2 regions of the Paracidovorax avenae ATCC 19860 genome follow, and region 1 is predicted to be linked to the other one. Evidence: predicted binding sites of a transcription regulator. Region 1 holds the regulator's gene; the other holds the start of a gene.
What was found. The regulator NrdR, encoded in region 1, represses ribonucleotide reductase genes. The targets are predictions, from matches to a motif close to CACNANATNTNGTG.

Region 1 (14,447 bases):
GCCAGAACTTCGAGAACCAGATGCTGAAGGCCTATATCCGTGACTGGCCTGAGGAGAAGGAAGCTACCCCCTGAGGCGCTGCGCGCCTTCCCCCTTCTCTCGCCGCGCTGCGCGCGCCGGGAAGGGGGACGACGCCAGTGGCCCGGCAAAGCCGGTTCCACGGCGTCTGCTGGCGTGGCCTGCTCCGCGGCCGTCTGATGGGTGAGGGCGTGTTCGTTCGCGGGCCGTGCCTGCTGGCTGGTGGTTGAGCTGGCTGCCGGTTGCAATGACCTGGGTCGGAATGGCCCGGCTCGGCGGATGGCTCTGGGATAATCCGGCGCCATGAGCGGCAACACACTCGGCACCTTATTCGCAGTCACCAATTTCGGTGAATCCCACGGCCCGGCCATTGGCTGCGTGATCGACGGCTGCCCACCCGGCATGGAACTGTCGGAGGCCGACATCCAGGCCGACCTGGACCGCCGCCGGCCTGGCACGAGCCGCCATGTCACGCAGCGCGCCGAGCCCGATGCGGTGGAGATCCTCTCCGGCATCTATGAAGGCCGCACCACGGGCACGCCCATCGCCCTGCTGATCCGCAACACCGACCAGCGCAGCAAGGATTACTCGAACATCGCCCAGAGCTTCCGTCCGGGCCATGCCGACTACACCTACTGGCACAAGTACGGCATCCGCGATCCGCGCGGCGGGAGCCGGTCCTCGGCCCGGCTGACGGCGCCCACCGTGGCGGCCGGCGCCGTCGCCAAGAAGTGGCTGGCGGAAAAATACGGCACGCGCTTTCGCGCCTGCATGACCCAGGTCGGCGAGGTGGAGATCCCGTTCGAAAGCTGGGACCACGTGCACGCCAACCCTTTCTTCGCTCCGGTGGCCGATGTATCGGCCCTGGAGGCCTACATGGACGCGTTGCGCAAGGCCGGTGATTCGTGCGGCGCCCGCATCCGCGTGCAGGCCACGGGCGTGCCCGTGGGCCTGGGCGAGCCGCTCTACGACAAGCTCGATGCCGACATCGCCCATGCGCTCATGGGCCTCAATGCGGTGAAGGGGGTGGAGATCGGCGCGGGCTTCGCCAGCGTGGTCCAGCGCGGCACCACGCATGGCGATTCGCTCACGCCCGAGGGCTTCGCCAGCAACAACGCCGGCGGCATCCTGGGCGGCATCAGCAGCGGCCAGGACATCGAGGCCCTGATCGCCATCAAGCCCACCAGTTCCATCATCAGCCCGCGCCAGTCCATCGACATCCACGGCCAGAGCACCGAAGTCATCACCAAGGGCCGCCACGACCCCTGCGTGGGCATCCGCGCCGCGCCCATCGCAGAAGCGCTGCTGGCCCTGGTGCTGATGGACCATGCCCTGCGGCATCGCGCCCAGTGCGGCGACGTGGTGCAGGCGGTGGCGCCGATCCGGGCGTCCTTCCTGTAATCCGGATTCGCCGCTCCGGCCTTTCCCCCGGCCTGTCCCCTAGGGTGCGGCCGAGGCCGGCGCTGCGGCGCCGGTGCCCTGTGCAGGCAGGGCTGGCTGAGAGGCCGCCGCCGGCGCTGGCGCTGGCGTGGGCGCCTGCACCGGCCGGTGGAACCAGCCCATGCGCCATGCCAGCACGCCCGCCACCACCAGCACCACCGCCACGCAGGCCGCCGTCCAGGCCGGCTTGCGCGACTCGGGGAACGGATCGTTCAGCATCCGGCGCGCCCCCGGCGGCACGTGGGCCGTCTGCGACAGCGATCCGCCCAGGCGGGTGTTGATGCGCATACGGCCGTTGATGGCCCAGCCGCTCGCATCCAGGATCGGGCCCAGGCTGCGCTGGCGCAGCTTGAGCCAGGCGATCAGCATGCTCGGCCCCGAAATGGCCACGACGATGCCGAGCAGCGCGATCGGTATCCAGGCGCCCAGGTCCACGAACTTCGCGAAGATGCCCACGGCGACGGCGCTCAGGCTGCCCAGGGCCACGCCGATCGCGGCCACAGTGCCCACGTCCATGCGCCGCTGCCCGTCGGGCACCCCGGCGGCTCCTGCCGGCGCCGCTGCCGTCGCCAGGGTCTTGCCGGGCGCGGTGGCCAGGTTGCCGGCCGTGGCACCCAGCGATTTCTCCACCCGGGAATCGCTCGCCGCCGCCCGCTTGGCCACCTGTTCCTCGATCATGCGCAGGAACTTCTTGTAGGGCGAGAAGAAAGCCTGGGCGATGCTCGTGGGGTTCTCGATGATCTTCGTGATGGTCGCATCCCAGTCGAGGCCGTCGCGGTCGTAGAACACGCCATTGCGGCCCACGAACAGGAAATCGACATCCCCGGCCGTGAAGGCCGCGACGATGCCCATCTTCCGGCCTTTGCGCGTGCAGTCGCAGTAGGCGAGGTAGGTCTTGGCCAGCCCCGCCAGCTTGGCGTGGCGGCCCGCGTCGGCCACCTGCACCGTCAGGTCGCAGCTGCGCGCGTCCAGGTAGAGCGTGCCCGCCTGGAAGATCGCGCCCTCGCGCTGGTAGAAGGCCGAGAACGAGACGAAGTTGTTCAGCAGCCGCAGCAGGTCCCGCTTGAAGCGCAGCAGCTTTTCCAGGGCCAGCGTGTGGCCGTTGTGCGCCTTCTCGGCCTCGTCCTGGGCGATCAGCGCCATCACCCGTTCGCGCACGCCGCTGCCATGCAGCTGGCGTACGGTGTCCGCGTCGAGCGCGTCCAGGTGGGTCGCGGGGCGGGCCGACAGTTGCTTCAGGCAGGGGGACAGCGCATCCAGCGTGCGCTTCCAGTCCGCCTCCGACAGCGACGCGCGCGCCGGCTCGCCCAGCAGCGGCACCAGGGCCTTGTCGCGCAGCGCCTGCACGGCACCCGCCCAGGCGGGGTTGATGCCGCGTTCCAGTGGCAGGGTGCCGTCGGGTGTGAAGGGTGCCAGCGGCAGGGCCGCCACGGCGTCCGAGCCTGGCGAGAGCTCCATCCGGGCCAGCGCGGCATAGTCGTCGTCCGACGGGTGCATTGCCGTGCGCACGCGTGGATCGTATGCGGCCAGCCGCGCCCGCGTGAAGAAGTCGTCCACCTTGTGGCGCACGGCCTGTACCGCCTGGGCTGCCTGCAGCGTGCGGTCCCCCAGCGGCATTCCCTCCGGATGTGCCTGCACCCCGTCCGCCCATTGCTGCAGCGCATCCACCTCGGCAAAGAACGCCTCGGCCGTCTTGCGGTCCACGCCGGCCGGCTGGTCCGCCACCGCGGGCACGCTGCCGTGGGTGGCCATGATGCGCTCCAGCGCGTCGCGAGCCTCTGCATCGTCCTCGGCCGTGGCGGGAGACACCACGCCGTCGCCATTGAAGCGCTGGGCGTTCAGCTTCTCGCTGCGCGCCAGCACCTCTTCCAGGGTGATGGATTCCGCATCCTCGCGCCCCGCCAGGGCAAGGATGCGCCGGGCCTGCTCCGCAAGGGCCGCCCCGTCCTCGGTGGAGCCGTCCAGGGCAGAGAGGTCCAGCACGGGTCCGGGCCGGGCCAGTTCATCCGGATCGCGCAGCCGCTCGCAGGCCCACGCGCAGGCCGCCAGCAGTTCGGGTGGGCGGATGCGCCCGTCGCCATCGGTATCGATGAGGTCGAGCGTGCGCGGGTCGAATTCCACGCCCCGCGTGGGGCAGGCCAGCGCCACCCAGAGTTTCTGGTCCAGTTCGGCCAGGTGCGCGATGTCCGCGCCCGTGCGGATGATGACCTGGTCCACGCCGCCGGCGCGGAAGAATTGCCATGGATGTGCGGAAGACGGGGAGGTCGGTGCGTCAGTCTGCATGGATCGGTGCGGGGGATCGGGAAGGGTGCCGGGTCGTTGCGGAATGCGCGGCAGTTCCAACCGATTGTGCAGTGCGTGCGGCGCCCCGTGCGTAGGACCACGGCCGACGCGCCGTGCCTGGCCGGCATCGCCGGGCAGGCCGCCTACTTGCGCACTTCGTCCACGAGCGCCCGGAACTCGTCGATGTCCTCGAAGCTCCGGTACACGCTCGCGAAGCGGATGTAGGCGACCTTGTCGAGCTTCTTGAGCTCGCGCATCACCAGTTCGCCGATGCGGCTGGACAGCACTTCGCGCTGGCCGAGGTTGAGCAGCTTTTCCTCGATACGCTCGATGGCGCTGTCGATCTGCGTGGTGCTCACCGGCCGCTTGCGCAGCGCGATGCTGAACGAGCCGATGAGCTTGCTGCGGTCGTATTCGATGCGCCGGCCGTCCTTCTTCACCACGTTGGGGAAGCTGACTTCCGGGCGCTCATAGGTCGTGAAGCGCTTGTCGCAGGCCCCGCACTGCCGGCGCCGCCGCACGAAGTCCCCGTCCTCGGCCACGCGCGTTTCGACGACCTGCGTCTCGGGGTGGCTGCAGAACGGGCACTTCATTGCGGGGCGGCGGTCTCGGGGCTGCGCTGCGGTCAGCGATAGACCGGGAAGCGGCTCGTGAGCGCGTGCACCTTCTCGCGCACGGCGGCCAGGTTGGCTTCGTCGTGCGGGTTGTCCAGCACGTCGGCCACCAGGTTCGCGGTGATGCGCGTTTCCTCTTCCTTGAAGCCGCGCGTCGTGATCGCGGGCGTGCCCACCCGGATGCCGCTGGTCACCATCGGCTTTTCCGGATCGTTCGGGATGGAGTTCTTGTTGATGGTGATGTGGGCCTGGCCCAGGGCCGCTTCGGCCGCCTTGCCGGTGATGCCCTTGGCGCGCAGGTCCACCAGCATGACGTGGCTTTCGGTGCGGCCGCTGATGATGCGCAGGCCACGCTCGATCAGCGTCTCGGCGAACACCTTGGCGTTCTTCGCGACCTGCTGCTGGTAGGCCTTGAACTCGGGCGCCAGCGCTTCCTTGAAGGCCACCGCCTTGGCGGCGATGACGTGCTCCAGCGGGCCGCCCTGCAGGCCCGGGAAGATGGCGGAGTTGATCGCCTTCTCGTGTTCGGCCTTCATCAGGATGATGCCGCCGCGCGGGCCGCGCAGGCTCTTGTGCGTCGTGGAGGTGACCACGTCGGCGAAGGGCACGGGGTTCGGGTATTCGCCCGCGACCACCAGGCCGGCATAGTGGGCGATGTCCACCCAGAAGATCGCGCCGATTTCCTTGGCGATCTTCGCGAAGCGTTCGAAATCGATGCGCAGGGAATAAGCGGATGCACCGGCGATGATCAGCTTGGGCTTGTGCTCGCGCGCCTTGGCTTCCAGCGCGTCGTAGTCGATCTCTTCCTTCTCGTTCAGGCCGTACGACACGATGTTGAACCACTTGCCGCTCATGTTGAGCGGCATGCCGTGCGTCAGGTGGCCGCCTTCGGCGAGGCTCATGCCCAGGATGGTGTCGCCGGGCTTCAGGAAGGCGAGCAGCACGGCCTGGTTGGCCTGCGAGCCCGAATTGGGCTGCACGTTGGCGGCTTCGGCGCCGAAGAGCTTCTTCACGCGGTCGATGGCCAGCTGCTCGACCACGTCCACGTTCTCGCAACCGCCGTAGTAGCGCTTGCCGGGATAGCCTTCTGCGTACTTGTTGGTGAGCTGCGAGCCCTGCGCCGCCATGACGGCGGGCGAGGCGTAGTTCTCGCTGGCGATCAGTTCGATGTGCTGCTCCTGGCGCAGGTTCTCGGCCTGGATGGCGGCCCACACTTCGGGATCGGCTTGTTCGACAAGAATATTGCGTTGGTACATGGCGTGGCAGTCCTGTGAATGGTGTCCCTTGGAAAAACAAGGGCTGCCCAGGCGAACGGCGGAACACAACGGGCCTTGCAGCCCGTGCGGCACGCTTCCCAGTGGTTCGCAGGATGAAGTGCCTGCCGGTTTCCACGTCAGCGGCGGTGCCCGCCTTCGCGGATGCACCGCGCCTATCGCCAGTCGCGTACCCCTCGAGTGTAGCGGACGGCAGGGCGGGATGGCGCCGCCGCGGGCTTCAAAGCCCCGGGGTGAGCAGTGCGAGCTTGTCCTCGCCCGAGGAGGCGGCGGGCGATGCATCGGCGGTGCCCGCCGCCTTGGCCGGCAGCGTGGTCTGCGCGGGAGCCTGGGTGGACAGCATCGGAGGCGTCGTTGCGGGAGCGGCCGGCGCGGGCGGCGTGAAGATGGGCACGTTGCGGCCGTTGGCCACCTGCCGCAGGCGCATGTGTTCGGCCATGACCTTGATCGCGTAGCCGCCGTCGTCGGCCAGGTTGGCGGCACCCACGTAGTAGCGCAGCCCGCCTTCGAGGGAGCCGGCGCGGGCGATGCATTCCTGCAGCACACGGACGCCGACGCGCAGGTTGCTCACCGGGTCGAAGGCGGCGAAATGGCCGCCGAAGTTCTCGTACTTGTCGGTGTGCACCCGCGTCATGACCTGCATCAGGCCCTGGGCGCCCACGGCGCTCTGCGCGAAGGGATTGAAGCTCGACTCCACGGCCATGATGGCCAGGATGAGCGTGGGATCGAGCTTGGTGCGGCCGCCGATCTCGTAGGCCTCCGACACCAGCGCGGCGAGGGGTTCGGGCGCCACGCGGTATTTCTTGCTGAGCCAGAACGCGACGGCGGCCTGCTCCTTGGGCAGGTCCTTGGGATTGGTGGCCGTGGCACGCTCGCTGGCTTCTGGCTCCGTGGGCACGCCGACCACCGCCACCTGGCGCGCCTGCAGCCAGCCCATGAGCTGTTCCTCTCCGGCCTGCCGCAGGTCCGGGCGGGCGGTGAGGGTGATCGCGCCGAACGCGACCGTCAGCCCGACCAGGGCGAAACTGCTGTGGGTGATTTCGAGGAAACCGTCGATCACATCGGATGCGAAGGTCTGCACTCCGCCGATCACCCGTCCTGACGCTGTCATAGCTCTTCCTTTCTGAGTCGAGGCCTGTTGCGGGTGACACCCGTGGTGGGGGTCTCCCGTGCCAGGCATCTCGCCTGGATTGGTACGCCATCCAGTTCCCGTGGAAACAGCCTGCGCAGCGGTGCAGGGGGAACGACTTCGCCGGATTCGGCAGCGATGGAGATAGTGGTCAGCCTCGGTTTTCGAAGCTGGCGGATTCTAGGAGGGGTCCAAATGCCAGGTCAATACTAAGGTTGCTATTCATTAGATCAATTTATTCTAAAAAGCATGGATGCAAACACAGTTTTCGGATGCCCGGCAGTGCTTTCGTGCACTCGGCCATGAAACCCTTGTGACACTCCGGACGGGGCGGGAGGTTTTGAACAATCGAGATGCTGCGATCGATAGCGAATATCGGTTGGACGTCTCGTGCGGATTGGATAAATTGGAGGCGTCTGGCAGTGACCAGGCATCGCCCGACGAAGCGGAAACCACCATCCAAGCGGCATGCAGTGCCCTGGTTGGGCAGGTGGAATCTTCCACGGCAAACCCTCGGAGGCAATACCTTGCCTCCTGCTCCATGGACCTTCACCCTCCATGGTGCAAACGATGGCAAAAGACCGTTGTGTCAGCCGTCAAGCCCGGCAGTGGCCATCAAGCCCTGCCGGGCTTTCTGTTTTTCACCTTGTTACGGTTTGCCGGGCCGCGCATCTGCTGCAATCCCGGCCATGGGTGCAATCGAATCAAACGGGGAGCGGGCGCAGGATCCCGCGGGTGGACGGCTGCATGCACGCCGGGCCGCTGCGGCCGTCGCCGCGCGCAGGGTCGCCGGCGGCGTCGCCTTGCTGCTGCTGGTATGGGCACTGGCCTGGCTGGCCGTGCCGCCCCTGGTGCGCTGGGGGCTGGAGCGCTGGGGCAGCAGTTTCGCGGGACGCGCCGTCACCGTGGGAAAGGTGGATTTCCGCCCCTGGACGCTGGAGCTCACCGTGCATGACATCGCCCTAGCGGCAGCGGCTCCCGGCGCCCCTGCCCAGGCGGAAATCCGGCGCCTCTATATAGACATGGAAATGCAGTCCCTGGTGCGCTGGGCGCCGGTGCTGGACGCGCTGGAAATCGACGCGCCGCGGCTGCGCGTGGTGCGCGGACAGGATGGCCGCTACGACATCGACGACCTGCTGCAGTTGGGCGCCGCCCGCCCGGGGGGCGGGGAGGGCGGTGGCGGCCGGTTCGCGCTCTACAACCTGGCCCTGCGCGATGGCGCGGTCGAGTTCACCGACCGGACGACGGACCAGACGCACCGGCTGACGGGGCTCGAACTCGGCATTCCCTTTCTGAGCAACCTGCCCGCCGACCGGCAGGTCACGGTGACGCCGCGGCTCGCTTTCAGCCTGGATGGCAGCACCTTCGATACCGGAGCGCGCAGCACGCCGTTCTCGGAAGACCGCAACACGCAGGCCCGGCTGCGTATCCGGGGGCTGGACCTGTCTCCGCTGCGTGCCTATTGGCCCGCGGGAGTGCCCCTGCGGCCGCAGGCCGGGACTCTTGAGGCAGAGCTGGACATCGGATTCCTCCAGGGGCCGGAGCCGCGCCTGACCGTGGGCGGGCATGCGCGCCTGTCCGGCGTGCGCCTGGACGGGCCGCCGGGTAGCGCGCCCGTCGCGTTCCAGTCGCTGGATGTCCATGCGGCATCGGTGGAGCCGCTGCGCAGGTCGGCGCACCTGGCTTCGGTCGAATGGTCCGGGCCGGAGATCGCGGTGCGGCGCGACGCCCAGGGGCAGTGGGACTGGGCTGCGGCGGCTGGCGCCGGTGGCGCGCAGGGTGCCCCACGCGCGACGCCGGCGGCCAGCGGTGCCGGCCCGTCTTCCGGGGCCTGGCAGGTGGCGATAGACCGCGTCGCGGTCCGGGAAGGGCGCCTGGCATGGCGCGACGAGCGCGCGGCGCGCCCGGTCGCCATGGCATGGGACGGTGTCCAAGCACAGGCGCAGTCGCTGTCCTGGCCATGGAAGGACGGGATTCCGTTCCGGTTGCAGGCCCGCATGCAGCCCGCAGCCCATGGAGCGACCAGCAGGTCCGGTGCCAGCGAAGCTGGGGAGGTGCCCGCGACGCTGCGGGTGGCGGGGACCGCATGGCCTGGGCGAGGGCAGGTGGCCGCGTCGCTGCGCGGCCTGCCGTTGTCGGCTGTCGATGGTTATGCGGCGGGTGCATTCGCGCCGCGCGCCGGAGCGGTCATCGACGCCGACGCCGGTGTCGCCTGGAACCACGACAACGGTGCGCTGGTGGCGAAAGTGGCGCGGTTCGTGGCGGATGGGGTCACCCTGGCCTGTCCGGCCGGCGGGTCGTGCGCGGCGCCATCCGCCGAGGCGGGCCGTACGCCGGCGGGCCCGGGAACGCCGCCGGGCGCCTGGGTGCAGGCAGAACGGCTGGAAATCGAGAATGCGTGGATCGACGTGCCCGCCCGCGCCGTGTCCGTGGAGAGGGCCGTTGCCCGGGCACCGCGGCTGCGCGCGGAGCGCGACGTGCAAGGGCGCTGGATGTTCGATGCCTGGCTACGGCAGGGCGAGGCCGACCGGGCCCCTCCCCGGGAGGCTCGGTCCGCAGGTGGCGATGCCCCCTGGTCCGTCCGGTTGGGCGAGGTGGCGGTGGAGAGCGGGGCGGTGGCCTTGCGCGACGCGGTGCCTGCATCGCCGGTGGATCTGCGCTGGTCTGCCATCGCCCTGCAGGCCCGGGGGGTGCGCTGGCCACAGGCGGCCGGCGGCCCGGCTGTGCCGGTGCAGTTGTCCCTGTCGGGACAGTGGGAGGCTGGTCGGCGCGAACCCGGCCGCCTGGCGTATGAGGGGCGGCTGACGATGGCCCCCCTGGCCGTGCAGGGCCGCCTGCAGGCCCAGCAGTTGCCCCTGCACCTGCTGGAGCCGTACGCTGCCCCATGGCTGAACGTGCGCATCGTTCGGGCAGAGGCCGGTTTCGAAGGCGATGTGGACTATGCCGCCACGGCCGCGGGAGCGAAGGCCTCGGTGCGCGGCAATGCTGCGCTGGACGAGGTGCGCGTGCGTGCGCCGGCCCCCACCCCGGCGCCGGAAGCGGGTGCGGGAACTCCGCCCGCACAGCCGCGTGGCGAGGAATTGCTGCGCTGGCGCAATCTGGCCCTCCAGGGCGTGCAATGGGAGATGTCACCCGGCGCGCCCGCGCGCGTGGATGTGCGGGAAACGGCATTGCGGGATTTCTTCGCGCGCATCGTGCTGCAGAAGAACGGCCGGCTCAACCTGCAGGACCTGGTTCGCAGCCCGGAAGCATCCTCCCGGCCGGAACCGGTCCCTGGGCAGGCCGACGCCAGCGGCGCCGCAGCTGCCCGCCCCGCGGCAGCCGATGGTACGGCTGCCGACCCGGCAACCCCGGCGACCCCGGCGACCCCGGCGACCCAGGCCGCTGCGGCTTCCCGTGCCGGCCCGGTGCTGCGCTTCGGGCCGGTGGTGCTGTCCGCGGGGGCCGTGCGTTTCACCGACTACTTCATCGAGCCCAACTACTCCGCCGATCTCGGCGATCTGGCGGGGCGCATCGGCGCGTTCTCTTCCGAGCCTCCACCTCGAGGTGGCGAGCCCGCGATGGCGGAGCTGGAGCTCAGCGGGAAGGCCCAGGGCTCGGCGCCGCTGGAGATCTCGGGACGCATCAACCCCCTGGCGAAGCCACTGGCGCTGGACATCCAGGGCCGGGTGCGGGACCTGGAGCTGCCGCCGCTGTCGCCCTATGCCATCAAGTACGCGGGCCATGGCATCGAACGCGGCAAGCTGAGCATGGAGGTTCGCTACAAGGTCCAGCCCGACGGGCAGCTCACCGCCGGCAACCGCCTTGTGCTGCACCAGCTCACCTTCAGCGATCCCGTGGAGGGCGCTTCCGCCAGCCTGCCGGTGCGGCTGGCCGCGGCGCTGCTGGCGGACAGCAACGGGGTGATCGATCTGGACCTTCCCATCAGCGGATCGCTCAACGATCCCCAGTTCAGCCTGGGGCCGGTGATCCTGCGGGCCGTGGGCAGCCTGGTCCTGAAGGCCGTGACCTCGCCGTTTTCGCTGCTGGCCAAGGCCTTCGCCGGCGGGACGGCAGAGCAGGGGGCCGTGGCTTTCGCGCCCGGCAGTGCGGTACTGGACGCCGCGGCTCTCCAGGGGCTGGACAAGGTGGCGCAATCGCTGCGCGACCGGCCGGCCCTGCAACTGACCGTGACCGGCCATGCCGTGGCGCAGGCCGAGGAAGACGGCTGGAAGCGCGAGCGCCTGCGCTCGCAGGTGCAGGCATGGCAGCAGCGGCGCCAGCCGGCGGCGCGCGCGGATGCGGACGTGCAGGGCGCACCGGCGGCCCCGGGGGGCACGGACGTCGCCCAGGCGCAGGCCTATGCCGATGCCCTGCGGGAGCTCTACCGCCGCGCGGACATTCCCAAGCCCCGCAATCTTCTGGGCATGGCGCGGGACATTCCCGTCCCGGAGATGGAGGCGCTGCTGCTGGCCCAGATGAAGGTGCCCGAGGGCGCCCTGCGCGAACTGGCCCAGGCGCGCGCGGTGGCGGTGCGCGACGAACTGGCGCGGCGCGGCGTGCCGCTGGAGCGGCTGTTCGTGGCGGCTCCGCGCGTGGATGCGCGCCGGGAGGGCGCCGCGCCCCAGGCGGAGCTGGCGCTTTCCGCGCGCTGAAGCGGCCTGCGGAGGGTGGTTGTACCCGGGAGGTGCGGCCCCATATGGCATGCTCGGGCCGTATTCCGGGCCTCCGTTTCCCAGGCGCTCCAGGCGTATCTCCGGACCGGCGGACAAAACCGGGCCAAAATAGCGCCTTCGACGCTCGCCGGGCCGTGATCCCGGCGTACGGGCGCTGGTGCCTCCGGCACCTGGCCCCTCCTGACCAGAACCATGTTTCCTTTTTCTTCTCGCAACAAAATGTCTGACGCCCCTGAAGTGAACCCGGCCCCGGCCAAAGCCTCCGAGCCGCATCCGCTGGACGCGTTGACGGGCGGGGCCTTTTCCGCCGCCACGTCGGGCGAGCGTGCCTCGCGCATCCGCGACTGGCTGGCGACCCAGCCCACGCCCGAGCAGTTGCAGGAAGTGTTCAAGGAACTGAGCGGACGCGACAAGGGCGCGGCCCGTGCCGTGCGCGAGCGACTCGACGAGATCCGCCGCGCCAAGGGCCAGGAAGCCATCGCTGCCGAATGGGCCGAAAAGGCCACCGCGCTGCTTGACGCCTCCCGCTTCCACATCGCCGACGCGCTCGCCTGGCAGCGCGATGCGGCCAAGGCCGGTGCACCCCTGTCCCGCGAGCCCCTGGCATCGCTCAAGGCCCGCCTGGCCGAGCGCATGAAGGTCATCGAGGATCTGCAGCACCGCGTGCAGGTGCAGCGCGAGGCGGCCGTCCTGCTGGCCCAGCGCATCGACGTGCTCTCCACCAAGCCCTGGCGCGACGCGCAGGCGGCCCTGGAGGCGCTGCGCACCGATGTCGAGCGCTGGCAGCAGCAGGCCGACGAGCTGTCGGGCGATCCCGCATGGCCCAGCGTCGAGGCCCGCTTCCCGCCCCAGCTGGACGCCTCCCGCACGCAACTGCTCGTGGTGTGGAACGCGTTCCAGCCGGCCATCGCGCAGGCGGCGGCCGCTGCCGAGAACCCCGAGGCGCCGCTGCCCCCCGTGCCGGTCTGGGCGGAGGAGTTGCGCATCGCGCGCGGCGGCGAGCCGCTGGCCGATGCGGCGGCTTCCGGCGCTGCGCCGGCGGCTCCCGCCCGTGCGGCGGCCAAGACCGATCCGGCGGTGCGCGAGAAAGCCGAGCAGGCCGTGCGCGCCGCGCTGGCCAAGCTGCAGGAAGAAACCGCCCAGGGCCATGGCAAGGCATCTGCCGGTGCCGCCACGGCCCTGCGCACCGTGCTGAAGCAGCACGGCCGCCATATCGACACGGCCCTGGAGCATGACGTGCACACTGCGCTCGTTGCCGCGGGCGAGCTGCAGGGCTGGCAGCGCTGGAGCGCCGACCAGGTGCGCGAGGACCTCGTGGCCAAGGCGGAAGGACTGCTCAAGCGCCCCGAAGGCCAGGCGCTGGGTGGCCGCAAGATCCAGGAAAGCCTGCGCCAGCTGCGCGAGCAGTGGAAGCAGACCGACCAGGGCGGCCCGGCGAATCACGCCCTCTGGAAGAAATTCGACGAGGCCTGCAATGCCGCCCACAAGGTGGTGGAGGCCTGGCTGGAGAAGGTGCGTGCCGACGCGGCCGAGCACAAGGCGCAGCGCCTGGCGCTGATCCAGGAACTGCAGGCCTGGACGGCCGCGCAGGCAGCGGACGGCGCGCAGCCCGACTGGAAGCAGGTGAGCCGTGCGCTGCACCAGTTTTCCGATCGCTGGCGCGAAGGCGGCCACGTGAACGAAAAGGTCTATGCCGAACTGCAGCCGCAGTGGAAGCAGGTGCTGTCCGAAGCGGCCGCGCCGCTGGAGGCGGCCCAGAAGCAAAGCCTGGCGCGCCGCCATGCCATGATCGACGAGGCCGTGGCGCTGGGCGCCGCACCGGCGCTGCGCATCGATGCCGTGAAGGCGCTGCAGCAGCGCTGGCAGGCCGAGGCCCAGTCCGTGCCACTGGACCGCAAGCAGGAGCAGAAGCTCTGGGATGCGTTCCGCAAGCCCATCGACGAGGCCTTCAACCGCAAGACGGCCGATCGCCAGAAGGCCGCGGGCGAGATGAGCGCCCACGACCGGGCGGTTCTGGATGCGTCCAAGGCGGTGGAGGAGGCCAATGCCTCCGGCGATGCCCAGCTGATCCGCACGGCGCTGGCCGCGCTGGAAGCGGCCGTCCGGGGCCAGCAGCAGGCAGCGGCCGATTCCGCCGCCGCTGCACAGGCTGCCACCCCCGAAGCGGCCCAGGCCGAAGGCACGGAGGCGACTGGCGACGCCGGCGCTGCGCCCGCCGCGGCGCCGAAGCCCGCACGTCCCGTGGTGGCGGTGCGTGGCGATGACCGCCCGGGCGCCAAGCGCGACGTTCCCGCTCCGGCAGGCCGCCCGGGCCGCCCCGGCGAGCGGGACCGCAGGGACGGCCGCCCTGGACGTGACGGTCGCGACGGCCGGGAGGGTGGTGACCGCGGTGGCCGCTTCGGCGACCGTGACCGTACGGCGCAGGCCCGCGGGCCTCGCCTGGGCGACGCCGCGTTCCGCGCCCAGCGCGAGGCGCAGGAGCATGCCCAGGCAGCGCTGCGCAGGCTGGCCGCCCAGGCGCACGGCGAAGCGCTGACCCAGCTGCTCGCAGCATGGGAGAAGCGCGACGCGTCGCAGCTGCCGTCCGCGCAGGAACTGGGATCGCAGGTGCCCGCCGGCGTGCGCAGCACCTGGGCGCAGGCAGTGTCGTCGGGGCCTGCAGGCGATGCGTCCGAGGCATTGCTGCGGCTGGAGATGGCGGCCGAGGTGCCCACGCCCGCGGAGCAGTTGCCCGCGCGCCGTGCCCTGCAACTGCAATTGCTGACGCGCCGCAACGATCCGCCGCCGGCGCAGACCTGGGCCCAGGACGCCGCGCGCGTGCTCGCCAGCTCGAGCGAGCCCGGCAATGCGCGGCGTTTCCAGCAGGCGCTGAAGGCACTGCTCAAGGGCTGATCGCCCCTCTGGCTGCCGGGGGCGGATCCGTCCGTGCCTCCGGCGTGCCCTGCGCCCGGTGCTCCGGGCGCATTCTGTCGGTCCTCATGCCCCGCATGGCATGCATCGCACGATGCATGCATCCAGTTCCTTGCCATGGGAG
Region 2 (14,447 bases), 1.7 Mb from region 1:
ATGCTGCGGCTGCTGTCGCTGCGCCTGAACGCGGCCGGCTATGAAATCACGGCCGTACCGTCCGCCGAAGCCGCACTCGCCCAGCTGGAGACCAGCCGCCCGCAACTCGTGCTGAGCGACGTGCGCCTGCCCGGCCGCGACGGCCTGGCCCTGTTCGACGAGGTTCGCTCGCGCCACCCCTCGCTGCCCGTGATCCTGCTCACCGCGCACGGCACCATTCCCGATGCCGTGGAGGCCACGGCGCGCGGCGTGTTCACCTACCTCACCAAGCCCTACGACGCCAAGGACCTGCTCGACAAGATCGCGCAGGCCCTGGCGCTGAGCGCGCCCGCCACGCGGACGCCCCAGGCCGACAGCACCTGGCGCGCCGAGATCGTGAGCCGCTCCAACCGCATGGCCGACCTGCTGGCCGAGGCCCGCATGGTGGCCCAGTCGGACGCCAGCGTGCTGCTGCTGGGCGACAGCGGCACCGGCAAGGAACTGCTGGCGCGCGCCATCCACCGGGCCAGCCCCCGCGCGGCGCGGCCCTTCGTGGCCGTCAATTGCGGCGCCATCCCCGAGGCCCTGCTGGAGTCCGAGCTGTTCGGCCACATGAAGGGCGCCTTCACCGACGCGCACAGCAACCACAAGGGCCTGTTCCAGGCGGCCGACGGCGGCACGCTGCTGCTCGACGAAATCGGCGACATGCCGCCCGCGCTGCAGGTCAAGCTGCTGCGCGTGCTGCAGGAGCGCGCCGTGCGCCCCGTCGGCGCGAGCCAGGCCACGCCGGTGAACGTGCGCATCGTCTCCGCCACGCACCGCGACCTGGAGGCCGCCATGGCCACCGGCCAGTTCCGCGAAGACCTCTACTACCGCCTCAACGTGGTCACGCTGACGCTGCCCACCCTGGCCGACCGCCGCGAGGACATCCCGCTGCTGGCCAACCACTTCCTCGACCAGCTCGCGCGCAAGTACGACAAGCGCCTGTCGGGCTTTTCGCCGGAAGCGCTCAAGGCGCTCACGGCGGCGCCCTGGCCCGGCAACGTGCGGCAGCTCTACAACGTGGTGGAGCAGGCCTGCGCGCTCTCCACCACGCCCCTGGTGCCGCTGGGCCTCGTGCAGCGCGCGCTGCGCACGCCCACCGCGCAGGTGCTGAGCTTCACCGAGGCGCGCCAGCGCTTCGAGCGCGAATACCTGGTGGACCTGCTGAAGATGACCGATGGCAACGTCGCCGATGCCGCGCGGCTGGCGCAGCGCAACCGGACCGAGTTCTACCGCCTGCTGCAAAAGCACGCGCTGACGCCGGGCCAGTTCAAGAGCGACGGGGCTTCGCCAGACGATGTCGCCGAAGAGCGACAAGAATAAGTCATTGATTCAAAAGGAATTTTCCTTTTCACCGGTCTCGGTGGTCGCTGGTTTGCGACAAAAACCGGGGTTTCGGGGCCCTCCAGGCCCTCCGCACAACTACTTACATGGCTTCTCGCTCATAAGTCCTTGATGCAAAAGGATTTTTCCAGGCTGGCACAGGGTTTGCCCTATTGCTCGCATGCCACAGGCCTACTCCCCCTCCAGCGCTGCGCCGACACCGGCCGCAACGCGTTCGCGAGAGGGTTACGCACCTGTCTTCCTGGAACACCACAACCGAGTGAGCACAACCATGGAATCCCTATCCTCCCGACCGGCAGCCGCGCCCCGCAACACCGCGGGCACGCCCGCTCCCGCCGTGGTGGCGCGCCGTGGCGCACGCTACCCCCGACCGGTGGAATCGTCGCGCAGCACCCTGCGCGAAGACCGCCATCCCAATTCGCTCACCGCACCGCCCGTGCATCGCGGCTCCATGGCGCCTCTGCCCTGGCGCGGCTTCTGGAACAGCATCGGCACCGCCGTGCTGATGCGCCTCAATGGCCGCAAGGCCTCCCCCGCCACGGCACCCGCCGCGCCGCAGGAGCCCTGGGAGCGCGCCGCCCGCCAGCGCCGCAACATCTTCCTGCTGCTGGCCCTCGCCACCAGCGCCCTGGCCACGACGCTCTTCGCCGGCGTGCAGCCCAGCTATGACAGCGCCTGGCTCGAATACGGCCAGCTCGCCCTCTTCGCCCTGCTCTCCACCTGGGTGGTGACCGGCTTCCTCACGGCCATGATGGGCTTCTGGGTGATGCTGCGCGGCGACCGCCACGCCCTGTCGGCGAAAAGCGTCCGCAACGACGTATTGAGCCCCGACGCCCGCACCGCGATCATCATGCCGATCTGCAACGAGGACGTGGCCACGGTGTTCGCCGGCCTGCGCGCCACCTGCGAATCGGTGGCCGCCACGGGCCATGCGAAGACCTTCGACGTCTTCGTGCTCTCCGACAGCTACGACCCCGAAATCGCCGCCGCCGAGCGCGCCGCCTGGGAAGAACTGCGCGCCGTGCTGGCCGCCAACGCCAACCAGCCGCAGGTCGAGGTGTACTACCGCCTGCGCACCCGCCGCAGCCACCGCAAGGCCGGCAACGTGGCCGATTTCTGCCGCCGCTGGGGCAAGGACTACAAGTACATGGTGGTCCTCGACGCCGACAGCGTGATGAGCGGCGACTGCATCGTCTCCATGGCCAAGCTCATGGAAGCCCATCCGCGTGCCGGCATCATCCAGACCGCCACCCAGGCCATCGGCCACGTCACGCTGCACGCCCGTGCCCAGCAGTTCGCCTCGCGCGTCACCGGCCGGCTGTTCACGCTGGGCATGCAGTTCTGGCAGCTCGGCGAATCCCACTACTGGGGCCACAACGCCATCATCCGCGTGAAGCCTTTCATGGACCACTGCGCCCTGGCCCCCATCAAGGGCACGGGCGGCATGAGCGGCGGCATCATGAGCCACGACTTCGTCGAGGCCGCGCTGATGCGCCGTGCCGGCTACCACGTGTGGCTGGTGTCCGACCTGGTGGGCAGCTATGAACAGCAACCGCCGGACCTGCTGTCCGAACTGCAGCGCGACCGCCGCTGGTGCCAGGGCAACCTGCAGAACGCCCGCCTGATGGCCGAGCCCGGCATCCACCCCGTGCACCGCGCCATGTTCGTGACCGGCGCCATGGCCTATCTCTCGGCCCCCCTGTGGCTGGCCTTCATCACCTTCGGCACCGTGCTGTGGCTGTCCGGCGCCCGTCTGGTGGCCGACTGGAACGTGCTGCCCGGCGAATTGATGGCGCTGTGGGCGTGGACGCTGTGCATGCTGTTCCTGCCCCGCGTGCTGGGCGTGGCCGCCATCCTCATGAAGGGCGAGCAGAAGCAATACGGCGGCACGGCCAGCGTGTTCAAGAGCGCCGCCCTGGAAAGCGCCATGGCCATCCTGCAGGCGCCCATCCGCATGCTCGGCCACTCGCTGTTCGTGATCGTCGCCCTGACCGGCCTCAAGCTCGACTGGAAGTCGCCTCCCCGCGAAGCCAATGCCGTGCCCTGGAAGGACGCCCTGCGCCAGCTGGCCCCGATGAGCCTCGTGATCGCCCTGCTGGGCGTGGGCGTGGCGCTGATCGATCCCACCGCGCTCGTCTGGCTGATGCCCGTGGGCCTGCCGCTGGTGATGGCCATTCCCCTGGTCGTGCTGTCCAGCCAGATCGCCCTCGGTCGCACCCTGCGCGCCCAGCGCCTGCTGCTCATCCCCGAAGAGGCCTGGTCGCCGCCGGTGCTGCGCCGCGCCTGGATGCACGCCACCCAGCTGAAGAACGGCGGCCCGCTGCGCCAGCCCGCGCCGCTGCTCAAGGCGGCCTGAGGCACCGATTGCCCCTCGTGCGCGCACGGCGCGCACTTTCAAGCCGGCCCTCTGGGCCGGCTTTTTTCATGGGCGGGCGCCCGTGCGCGGCCCAGCAAAAAGCCCCGCGGTGGCGGGGCTTCGGCATGGAGCAGGCAAAAGAGGATCAGAACGGCAGCTTGGGCATGCCGCCTCCGCCGAAGCCCTTCATGCCGCCCATCTTCTTCATCATCTTCATGAGGCCGCCGCCCTTCATCTTCTTCATCATGCCCTGCATCTGGTCGAACTCGTTGAGCAGGCGGTTCACCTCCTGCACCTGAACGCCCGCGCCGGCCGCGATGCGCTTCTTGCGCGTGGCCTTGATGATCTCGGGCTTGCGGCGCTCCTGGGCGGTCATGCTCTGGATGATGCCTTCCTTGCGGCGGATGTCCTTCTCGGCCTTGTTCATGTCCACCTGGCCGGCCTTGGCCATCAGCTCCGAGGGCAGCTTGTCCATCAGGCTGGAGATGCCGCCCATCTGCTTCATCTGCTGCAACTGGCCGAGGAAGTCGTTCAGGTCGAAGCCGTCGCCGCTCTTCACCTTGGCGGCCAGCTTCTGCGCGGCCTCCAGGTCGACGCCCGCGCTCACCTGCTCCACCAGGGCCACGATATCGCCCATGCCCAGCACGCGGCCGGCATGGCGCTCGGCATCGAACACTTCCAGGCCGTCGATCTTCTCGGAGACGCCAGCGAACTTGATGGGCGCACCCGTCACCTGCCGCACCGACAGGGCCGCGCCGCCGCGGGAATCGCCGTCGAGCTTGGTCAGCACGATGCCGGTGAGCGGCAGCGCCTCCTTGAAGGCCTTGGCGGTGTTCACCGCATCCTGGCCCTGCATCGCATCGACCACGAACAGCGTCTCGACCGGGTTCAGGGCCGCGTGCAGTTCCTTGATCTCGTTCATGAGCGCCTCGTCGATCGCGAGGCGGCCGGCCGTATCGACCAGCAGCACGTCGAAATAGTGGCGGCGGGCGTGGTCGATCGCGGCGCGCGCGATGTCCAGGGGCTTCTGGTCGGGCGTGCTGGGGAACCATTCGGCACCCGCCTGCTTCGTCACCGTCTTGAGCTGCTCGATGGCCGCCGGGCGGTACACGTCGCCGGAGACGGTGAGCACCTTCTTCTTGCGCTTCTCGATCAGGTGCTTGGCGAGCTTGGCGGTGGTCGTCGTCTTGCCGGCGCCCTGCAGGCCCGCCATCAGGATCACGGCCGGGGGCTGGGCGGCGAGGTTGATGTCCGACACGCCCTCGCCCATGGTCGCGGCCAGCTCGCGGTTCACGATGGAGACCAGCGTCTGCCCCGGCTTGAGCGAGCCCAGCACTTCCTGGCCCAGGGCCTTTTCCTTCACGCGCGCGATGAAGTCGCGCACCACCGGCAGGGCCACGTCGGCCTCCAGCAGCGCCATGCGCACCTCGCGCAGCATGTCCTGCACGTTGGATTCGGTGATGCGGGCCTGGCCGCGCATCTCCTTGACGAGCCGGGAGAGTTTTTCGGTGAGGGCGGATGCCATGGGACGTATTCCGGTTGGGCGGGCCGGACGCTGCATCCGGGCCGGGCCGCCGGGGCAGCGGCGGGCTAAACTGTGGGCCCATGATTTTACCCAGCGTCTCCCCCGCCCACTGGCTGCTCTCCCTGGGCGCGGCGCTGGCCTACGCGGTACCGGCCATTGCGGCCGCCCGCATCGGCGCGGAACGCGGCCGCGCAGCGCTGTGGGTGGCCTGGGTGCTGCACGCCGCGGTGCTGGCCTGGAGCCTGCTGGGCGACACGCCCCGCTTCGGCTTCGCGCCCGCGCTCTCGATGACGGCCTGGCTCGTGCTCACCGTCTATGCGATCGAGCACCAGGTCTTCCCGCAGATGCGCACGCGCTGGATGCTCGCCGCCCTGGGCGCCGCGGCGGTGCTGCTGGCCCTGGTGTTCCCCGGGCAGCCGCTGCACGTCAACGCCTCGGCCTGGCTGCCGCTGCACCTCGCCCTGGGCATCGCCTCCTATGGCCTCTTCGCCGCGGCCGTCGTGCACGCCTGGCTCATGACCCGCGCCGAGCGGCGCATCCGCCAGGCGGCGGATCCGCGCAGCGGGGTACCCCTGCTCACCCTGGAGCGGCTCACCTTCCGCTTCGTCGTGGCCGGTTTCGTGCTGCTCACCGCCACGCTCGCGGCGGGCCTGCTGTTCGGCGAAACGCTCTACGGCCGCGCATGGAACTGGGACCACAAGGCCGTGTTCTCCGTGCTCTCGTGGCTCACCTTCGCCGTGCTGCTCATCGGGCGCTCCCGGTTCGGCTGGCGCGGCCGCATCGCGGTGCGCGTGCTCTATGCCGGGGCCGGCCTGCTGCTGCTGGCCTACGTGGGATCGCGCTTCGTGCTCGAAGTGGTGCTGGGGCGCTCGCTGTGAAATACCTCGTGCTGCTGCTCGTGCTGGCCGTCGCCTTCTGGCTGTGGCGCGGCGGCGCGCGGCGCGGCCAGGTGGCCGGCACCGAGGCCCGCGCCCGCCTGGCGAAGCCGCAGGACATGGTGCCCTGTGCCCACTGCGGCGTGCACGTGCCGACCTCGCAGGCGCTCGCGCACGGCGGGCACACCTATTGCGGCCCGGAGCACCAGCGCCTGGGCCCCCGCTAGGCCGCCGCGTGTCCCAGTGGTCCCACTCCACCCTGCAGGTGCCCGTGGCGGATCCGCCGTTCGCACGCCTGTGGACCAGCTTCCTCGCCGGCCGCGTGGTAGTGGCCGTGGCCCTGCTGCTGCTGCAGGCCCTGGGTTTCGCCTTCAACCAGGGCGCCGGCCCGGCCCTGACCGGGCTGTGCACGCTCTACCTGCTGGCGGCGGTGATGACGCTGGCCATCTCGGGCGAGAAGCCGCCCCCGCCGCAAGCCGGCATCCGCTGGCTGCCCACCATCGGGGTGGACCTGGCGCTGATCGCCAGCCTCCAGATGCTGCAGTCGGGCGCGATGAACTACACGCCCCTGTTCGGCCTGCCCATCCTGATGGCGGGCGTGCTGGGCACCCTCACCCTGGCCCTGGGCACGACCGCGGCCGCCACCCTGCTGCTGCTGGCCTGGACCTGGTGGCTGGGCGGCGCGGGCACGGCCGAATCGACGCAGCGCTACTTCCAGGCCGCGCTGACGGGCACCGGCTACTTCATCGTCGCGTACCTCGTCCACCAGCTGGCCACGCGCCTGCACCGCGAGCAGCAACTGGCGCTGGAAGGCCAGCTCGCCGCGAAGCTGCAGGAGCAGGTGAGCGCGCTCGTGATCGACCACCTCTCCGACGGCGTGATCGTGGTGGACGGCCGCGACACCGTCCGCCTCGCCAACCCGGCCGCGCTGCTGCTGCTCGGCGAATCGCCCCAGCCCGCCCCGCCGTTCCCGCTCACGAGCTCGCCGTCGTGGGCCCCCCTGCTCGACATGGCCCGGCAGACCTTCCGCCTGGCGCAGCCGCAGGGCGCCGACGTGGACATCCTGCAGCCGGGCCAGAGCCCGCTCGCGCTGCACGTGCGGACCTGGCTCACGGCCTCGCCCCTGATCGCGCTCGACACCGGGGGTGCGCAGATGTGCGTCATGTTCCTGCACGACCTGCGCGAGATGGAGGCGCGCCTGCGCACCGAGAAGCTGGCCGCCATGGGCCGCATGTCCGCCGCCGTGGCCCACGAGATCCGCAATCCCCTGGCCGCCATCGTGCAAGCCAACGCGCTGCTGGAAGAAGACCTGTCCGACCCGGCGCACCGGCGCCTCGCCCACATGGTGCAGCAGAACGCCGACCGGCTCGCCCGCATCGCGGAAGAGGTGCTGGACATCGCACGCGTGCAGCACCAGATCGACCATGCCCCCGCCGGCACGCTGCCGCTGGACGACTCGGTGGCCCAGGTCTGCCGGGACTGGCAGTCGCACCACCCGCACAGCCGCCGCGCCCAGCTGTCGCTGCATGCGGCGGGCATGCAGGTGGAATTCGATGCCGACCACCTGCGGCGCGTGCTGGTGAACCTGCTGGACAACGCCCTGCGCTACATGGGCGCCGAGCCGGACTCGCTGTGCATCTCCACCTATACCAATGCCGGAGGCCAGGCGCACCTGCAGGTCTGGAGCGATGGCGCGCCGCTGGACAAGACCGTGGAGCGCCACCTGTTCGAGCCGTTCTTCTCGTCCGAGAGCCGCTCCAGCGGCCTGGGCCTCTACATCTGCCGCGAACTCTGCCAGCGCCATGGCGCCTCCGTCGGCTACCAGCGGCTCACGCGGGTGCTGGAGCGCGGCGCCATCGGCGGCAACGCATTCACGGTGGCCTTCCGCCGCGCCGCCAGGCCGGGCGGGCCGTCGTCCACGCTGTTTGACACAATCGTCGTCTGACACTGCCTGCCCGCTCCGCCATGAACGCCCCCGCCGCCACCATCCTGGTCGTCGATGACGAGCCCGACCTGCGCACGCTCTACGAGCTCACGCTGCTGCGCGAGGGCTATCGCGTGGAAACGGCGGCGACCGTCGAGGAGGCGCGCCGGCAGCTCCAGACCCGGCGGTTCGACGCCGTCATCACCGACATGCGCCTGCCGGACGGCTTCGGCATGGAGCTGCTGCAGGAGATCCGCCAGCAGAAACGGCGCGAGCGCTGCGTCGTGATGACCGCCTACGGCTCTGCGGAGAACGCCGTCGAGGCGCTGCGCTCCGGTGCGTTCGACTACCTCACCAAGCCGGTGGACCTCAAGCAGTTCCGCTCCGTGGTCGCCTCGGCCGTGCAGGGCACGGGCGGCGTGCCGCCGCCCCGCTCCGCGCGGCCCGGCCCGCCGGGGGCCGCCAGCCTGTCCGGTCTCGATCCGCTCGTGGGCGACTCGGAGGCCATGCGCAACGTCAAGCAGCGCATCGCCAAGGTCGCGCGCAGCATGGCCCCGGTGCTGATCCGGGGCGAATCGGGTACCGGCAAGGAACTCGTCGCCCGCGCACTGCATGGCTGCAGCCAGCGCGCCGACGGCCCGCTGGTGGCCGTGAACTGCGGCGCCATCCCCGAGAACCTGCTGGAGGCGGAGTTCTTCGGCGCGCGCAAGGGCTCCTACACCGGCGCCAGCCAGGACCGGGACGGCTACTTCCAGGCCGCCCGCGGAGGCACGCTCTTCCTCGACGAGATCGGCGACCTGCCCCTGTCCATGCAGGCCAAGCTGCTGCGCGCCATCCAGGAGCGCAGCGTGCGCCCGCTGGGGTCCACCCAGGAAGACACCGTGGACGTGCGGATCGTCAGCGCCACCCATCGCGACCTCGCCGCCGACGTGCAGGCGGGGCGCTTCCGGCAGGACCTCTACTACCGCCTCAACGTGATCGAGGTCGTGATCCCGCCGCTGCGCGAGCGCCGCGAGGACCTTCCCGCCCTGTGCGCCGCGCTGCTCGACCGCATCGCCGCGGAGACCGGCCTGCCCGCGCCCCCGCTGACCGGCGAGGCCCTGGCGGACATCGCCCGGCACCCGCTCACCGGCAACGTACGCGAACTGGAAAACCTGCTGCACCGCGCCGTGGCGCTGAGCGACGGCGGCGAACTGCACATCGAATGCCCGGCGGATGCCGCTGCCGGCACGCCGCACGCGCCGCGGCACGCAGCCCCGGCGTCCGAGACTTCCGAAGCGCCTGCCGGCACCGCGGATCCGCTCCCCGCGGCCCACGTGCCGCTGCCCAGCGACCTGCAGGGCTGGCTCGACCAGCAGGAGCGCGAGATCCTGGTGCGCGCCCTGCGCGAGCACGGGTTCAATCGCACGGCCACCGCCGCGCGCCTGGGCATCAGCCTGCGGCAGATCCGCTACCGCATCGACCGCCTGGCCATCGCCACGCCGCAGGACGACGACGCGCCGGACGACCATGCAGCCTCCTGACCTGATGAACGATGCCCCGGGGCCCGGCAGCGGCCCGGGCGAGGCCGGCCCGCGCTGGAACGGCGGCTGGTACCTGCCCGCCACGGCCCTGCCCTCGCCGAACTTCGGGCCCCGCCCCGCCCGGGCCGCCATCGATCTCATCGTGGTGCATTCCATCAGCCTGCCCCCGGGCGAGTACGGCACCGGCGAAGTCCAGCGCCTCTTCACCAATGCGCTGGACTGGGATGCGCATCCCTACTACGCCGGCATCCGCGGCCTACAGGTATCGGCCCACTTCTTCATCGAGCGCAGCGGGCGGCTGTGGCAGTTCGTGGACTGCGGCGACCGCGCCTGGCATGCGGGCCCGTCCGCCTACCGGGGCCGGGACAACTGCAACGACGACTCGATCGGCATCGAACTGGAAGGCCTGGAAGGCGACACCTTCGAGCCCGCCCAGTACGAGGCGCTCGGCACGCTGTGCCGGGACATCGCGCAACGCTACCCCGTGGCCCACGTCGCGGGCCACGAGCACGTCGCGCCCGGACGCAAGCGGGACCCCGGGCCGGGGTTCGACTGGCACGAACTGCAGTCCCGGTTCGGCAACCCGCGCATCGCCTTCCCGCCGCAAGTCAAGCCCTTCTGACCGGCGAGCAAGGGTTTTCCCGAAGCGCTGGCGCGGACGAAGGCAAATCGCGACACTCGCTCCCCTTGCGCCCCACCAGCACTGGCGCCGGCCCGCACCGCGCTCCGGTCCCGCAACACGCGCCAGGCCTTGCGCCGCACGCCGGAACCACCATCCGGCGCGGCCTGCAGGACCGCCTCCCCACCCGCGTGCCAACGCATGGAAACATCGCGTGGCTACACGCATCGAATTTCAAGAGATACACTACATGTAGTGCCCAGGTAGTCATGTGACCACTACCTATAGCGTTTCGCATTACGCAATCAACTGGCGGTGTGCGCCTACACCACCGTCCTTTTTCTGCCACCCCATCCACCGAGGTTTCCTGTATGCAGCCTGCGCTGAGCCCTTCATCCGCCACGACCGCACCCGACCAGACGCCCACGGCGCAAGGCACCGAGCCCGCGGCCGGCGGCCACCCGCTCTCGCATTACCAGATCATCCGCCGCAACGGCGCGGTCGTGCCGTTCGAGCCGCAGAAGATCGCCGTGGCCATGATGAAGGCCTTCCTCGCGGTGCACGGCACCCAGGGCGCGGCCTCGGCCAGCGTGCGCGAGACGGTGGACACCCTGACCCAGTCCGTGGTGCGTGCGCTCATGCGCTCGCGTCCGGGCGGCGGCACGTTCCACATCGAGGACGTGCAGGACAACGTGGAGCTGAGCCTCATGCGCGGCGGCCACCATGAAGTCGCCCGCGCCTATGTGCTCTACCGCGAGCGCCGCACCCAGGAGCGCGCGCACCAGCAGCACGACCGCCAGCCCGTGCCCTCCACGCCGGTGCTGCACGTGATCGACAACGGCCAGCGCGTGCCGCTGGACGAAGCCCGCCTGCGCGGCCTGATCGACTCCGCCTGCGCCAACCTGGGCCAGGACGTGCACGCCGCGCCCATCGTGGCCGAGACGCTGCGCAACCTGTATGACGGCGTCCCGATGGACGAGGTGTACAAGGCCTCCATCCTGGCCGCGCGCACGCTGATCGAGAAGGACCCCGACTACACCTACGCCACCGCCCGCCTGCTGCTGCACACCATCGTGCGCGAGGTGCTGGGCCAGGACGTGGTGCCCGCCGACATGGGCCCGGCCTATGCCGCCTATTTCCCGCAGTTCATCCAGAAGGGCGTGGACAACGAACTGCTCGATCCCCGCCTGCTGCAGTACGACCTGGCCCGCCTGGGCGCCGCGCTCGATGCCGGCCGCGACCAGCAGTTCGACTACCTGGGCCTGCAGACCCTGTACGACCGCTACTTCCTGCACGTGCGCAAGACCCGCATCGAGCTGCCCCAGTGCTTCTTCATGCGCGTGGCCATGGGCCTGGCGCTGAACGAGCCCGACCGCGAGGCCCGTGCCATCGAGTTCTACGAAGTGCTGTCGTCGTTCGACTTCATGTCGAGCACGCCCACGCTCTTCAACAGCGGCACGCTGCGCTCGCAACTCTCGTCCTGCTACCTGACCACGGTGCCCGACGACCTCGACGGCATCTACGAATCCATCAAGGAAAACGCCCTGCTCTCCAAGTTCGCGGGCGGCCTGGGCAACGACTGGACCCGCGTGCGTGCGCTCGGCTCGCACATCAAGGGCACGAACGGCGAATCGCAGGGCGTGGTGCCGTTCCTCAAGGTGGTGAACGACACGGCCGTGGCCGTGAACCAGGGCGGCAAGCGCAAGGGCGCCGTCTGCACCTACCTGGAAACCTGGCACCTCGACATCGAGGAGTTCCTGGAGCTGCGCAAGAACACCGGCGACGACCGCCGCCGCACACACGACATGAACACGGCCAACTGGATCCCCGACCTGTTCATGCGCCGCGTGATGGAAAAGGGCACCTGGACGCTGTTCTCGCCCTCCTCCGTGCCGGACCTGCACGACCTGTTCGGCGCCGACTTCGAGAAGGCCTACGTCGCCTACGAAGAGAAGGCCGCGCGCGGCGAGATCAAGCCTTCGCGCACCCTGCAGGCCACCGACCTGTGGCGCAAGATCCTCACGATGCTGTTCGAGACCGGCCATCCCTGGATCACGTTCAAGGACGCCTGCAACGTGCGCTCGCCCCAGCAGCACGCCGGCGTGGTGCACTCGTCCAACCTCTGCACCGAGATCACGCTCAACACCAGCGACGCCGAAACTGCCGTGTGCAACCTCGGCTCGGTCAACCTCGTGCGCCACCTGAAGGACGGCCCGAACGGCAAGGAGCTCGACCACGCCAAGCTGCGCAAGACCATCTCCACGGCCATGCGCATGCTCGACAACGTGATCGACATCAACTACTACGCGGTCGAGAAGGCGCGCAACTCCAACATGCGCCACCGCCCCGTGGGCCTGGGCCTGATGGCCTTCCAGGACAGCCTGTACGAGCTGCGCATTCCCTACGCCTCGCAGGCCGCGGTGGAATTCGCCGACCGCTCGATGGAAGCGATCTGCTACTACGCCTACTGGGCCTCCACCGAGCTCGCGCAGGAGCGCGGCAAGTACTCCAGCTACCCCGGCTCGCTGTGGGACCGCGGCATCCTGCCGATCGACACGCTCGACCTGCTGGAGAAGGCCCGCGGCGGCTACGTGGAAGTGGACCGCGCCACCAGCCTCGACTGGGACGCGCTGCGCCAGAAGATCGCCCGCGACGGCATGCGCAACTCCAACTGCGTGGCCATCGCCCCCACGGCCACCATCTCCAACATCGTCGGCGTGGATGCGTCGATCGAGCCGTCCTTCGGCAACCTGTCGGTCAAGTCGAACCTGTCGGGCGAGTTCACCGTCATCAACGGCTACCTCGTGCGCGACCTGAAGCGCCTGGGCCTGTGGGACGACGTGATGGTCATGGACCTCAAGCACTTCAAGGGCTCGCTGCACCCGATCGACCGCGTGCCGCAGGACGTCAAGGCGCTGTATTCCACGGCCTTCGAAGTGGCGCCCACGTGGCTGGTGGAAGCCGCATCGCGCCGCCAGAAGTGGATCGACCAGGCGCAGAGCCTGAACATCTACATGGCCGGCGCCTCCGGCAAGAAGCTCGACGAGACCTACAAGCTCGCCTGGGTGCGCGGCCTCAAGACCACGTACTACCTGCGCACGCAGAGCGCGACGCACGTCGAGATGAGCACCGTGAACACGCGCCAGCTCAACGCCGTTTCGTCGGGCAGCGACGGCGCGATGCAGGCCGCCGGCAGCGGCACCGCACGCCCCGGCGCGCTCGATGCGGCCGCCGCCGCAGCGCAATCGCAGGCCGCCGCGCTGCCTGCGACCGACGTGAAGTTCTGCGCCATCGACGACCCCACTTGCGAAGCCTGCCAGTGATGTGAATGCGCTGCGAGGAAGGTCCCTGCGCGGGACCTTCCTCGCATGTGCTCTGAAGCAACAAAAACATCGCTGCGCCACGCTGCGGCGCTTTTATTTTTGCAGCGCTGCTTTCATAATCCGACCATTGGAAGACCTATGCTGAACTGGGACGAAGAAGTCAAGCCCTCATCGCAGAAACCTCTGGACGGCGGTCTGCAAGGCCACCGTCAGGACGTGCTGCCCTCCGCGTCCTTCCAGAGCCCCGTGGCGCAACCCGCTGCCACCTCCGCGCCGGCCCAGCACCGCCGCGTGAATGCCGCCGACAAGCGCATCATCAACGGCCAGACCGACGTCAACCAGCTCGTTCCCTTCAAGTACAAGTGGGCCTGGGAAAAGTACCTCGCCACCTGTGCCAACCACTGGATGCCGCAGGAGGTCAACATGACCCGCGACATCGCGCTGTGGAAGGACCCGAACGGCCTGACCGAGGACGAGCGCCGCATCGTCAAGCGCAACCTCGGCTTCTTCGTGACCGCCGATTCGCTGGCCGCCAACAACATCGTGCTGGGCACGTACCGCCACATCACCGCGCCCGAGTGCCGCCAGTTCCTGCTGCGCCAGGCCTTCGAGGAAGCGATCCACACGCACGCCTACCAGTACATCGTCGAGTCGCTCGGCCTCGACGAGAGCGAGATCTTCAACGCCTACAACGAGGTCGATTCGATCCGCAACAAGGACGAGTTCCTGATCCCCTTCATCGAGGCGATCATGGACCCCGACTTCAAGACCGGCACGCCCGAGACCGACCAGACCCTGCTGAAGTCGCTCATCGTGTTCGCCTGCCTGATGGAAGGCCTGTTCTTCTACGTCGGCTTCACGCAGATCCTCGCGCTGGGCCGCCAGAACAAGATGACCGGCGCCGCCGAGCAGTACCAGTACATCCTGCGCGACGAGT

Region 2: a site for NrdR is predicted at 10,432-10,445, ahead of ACAV_RS03870 (ribonucleoside-diphosphate reductase subunit alpha). Genes of this name have one in related genera too.

What each region holds. Positions count from the first base shown of each region.
Region 1 is NC_015138.1:2,569,102-2,583,548, forward strand. It holds gene ACAV_RS11365 (CBS domain-containing protein) at 1-74, shown strand, start outside; gene aroC (chorismate synthase) at 322-1,419, shown strand; gene ACAV_RS11375 (hypothetical protein) at 1,459-3,741, opposite strand; gene nrdR (transcriptional regulator NrdR) at 3,885-4,334, opposite strand; gene glyA (serine hydroxymethyltransferase) at 4,367-5,611, opposite strand; ZMP/ZTP riboswitch at 5,650-5,808, opposite strand; gene ACAV_RS11390 (lytic transglycosylase domain-containing protein) at 5,850-6,740, opposite strand; gene ACAV_RS11395 (DUF748 domain-containing protein) at 7,448-11,392, shown strand; gene ACAV_RS11400 (DUF349 domain-containing protein) at 11,606-14,305, shown strand.
Region 2 is NC_015138.1:872,271-886,717, reverse strand. It holds gene ACAV_RS03910 (sigma 54-interacting transcriptional regulator) at 1-1,344, shown strand, start outside; gene mdoH (glucans biosynthesis glucosyltransferase MdoH) at 1,637-3,721, shown strand; gene ffh (signal recognition particle protein) at 3,867-5,246, opposite strand; gene ACAV_RS03895 (cytochrome C assembly family protein) at 5,327-6,124, shown strand; gene ACAV_RS03890 (PP0621 family protein) at 6,121-6,348, shown strand; gene ACAV_RS03885 (sensor histidine kinase) at 6,357-8,066, shown strand; gene ACAV_RS03880 (sigma-54-dependent transcriptional regulator) at 8,087-9,568, shown strand; gene ampD (1,6-anhydro-N-acetylmuramyl-L-alanine amidase AmpD) at 9,555-10,190, shown strand; gene ACAV_RS03870 (ribonucleoside-diphosphate reductase subunit alpha) at 10,559-13,510, shown strand; gene ACAV_RS03865 (ribonucleotide-diphosphate reductase subunit beta) at 13,649-14,447, shown strand, end outside.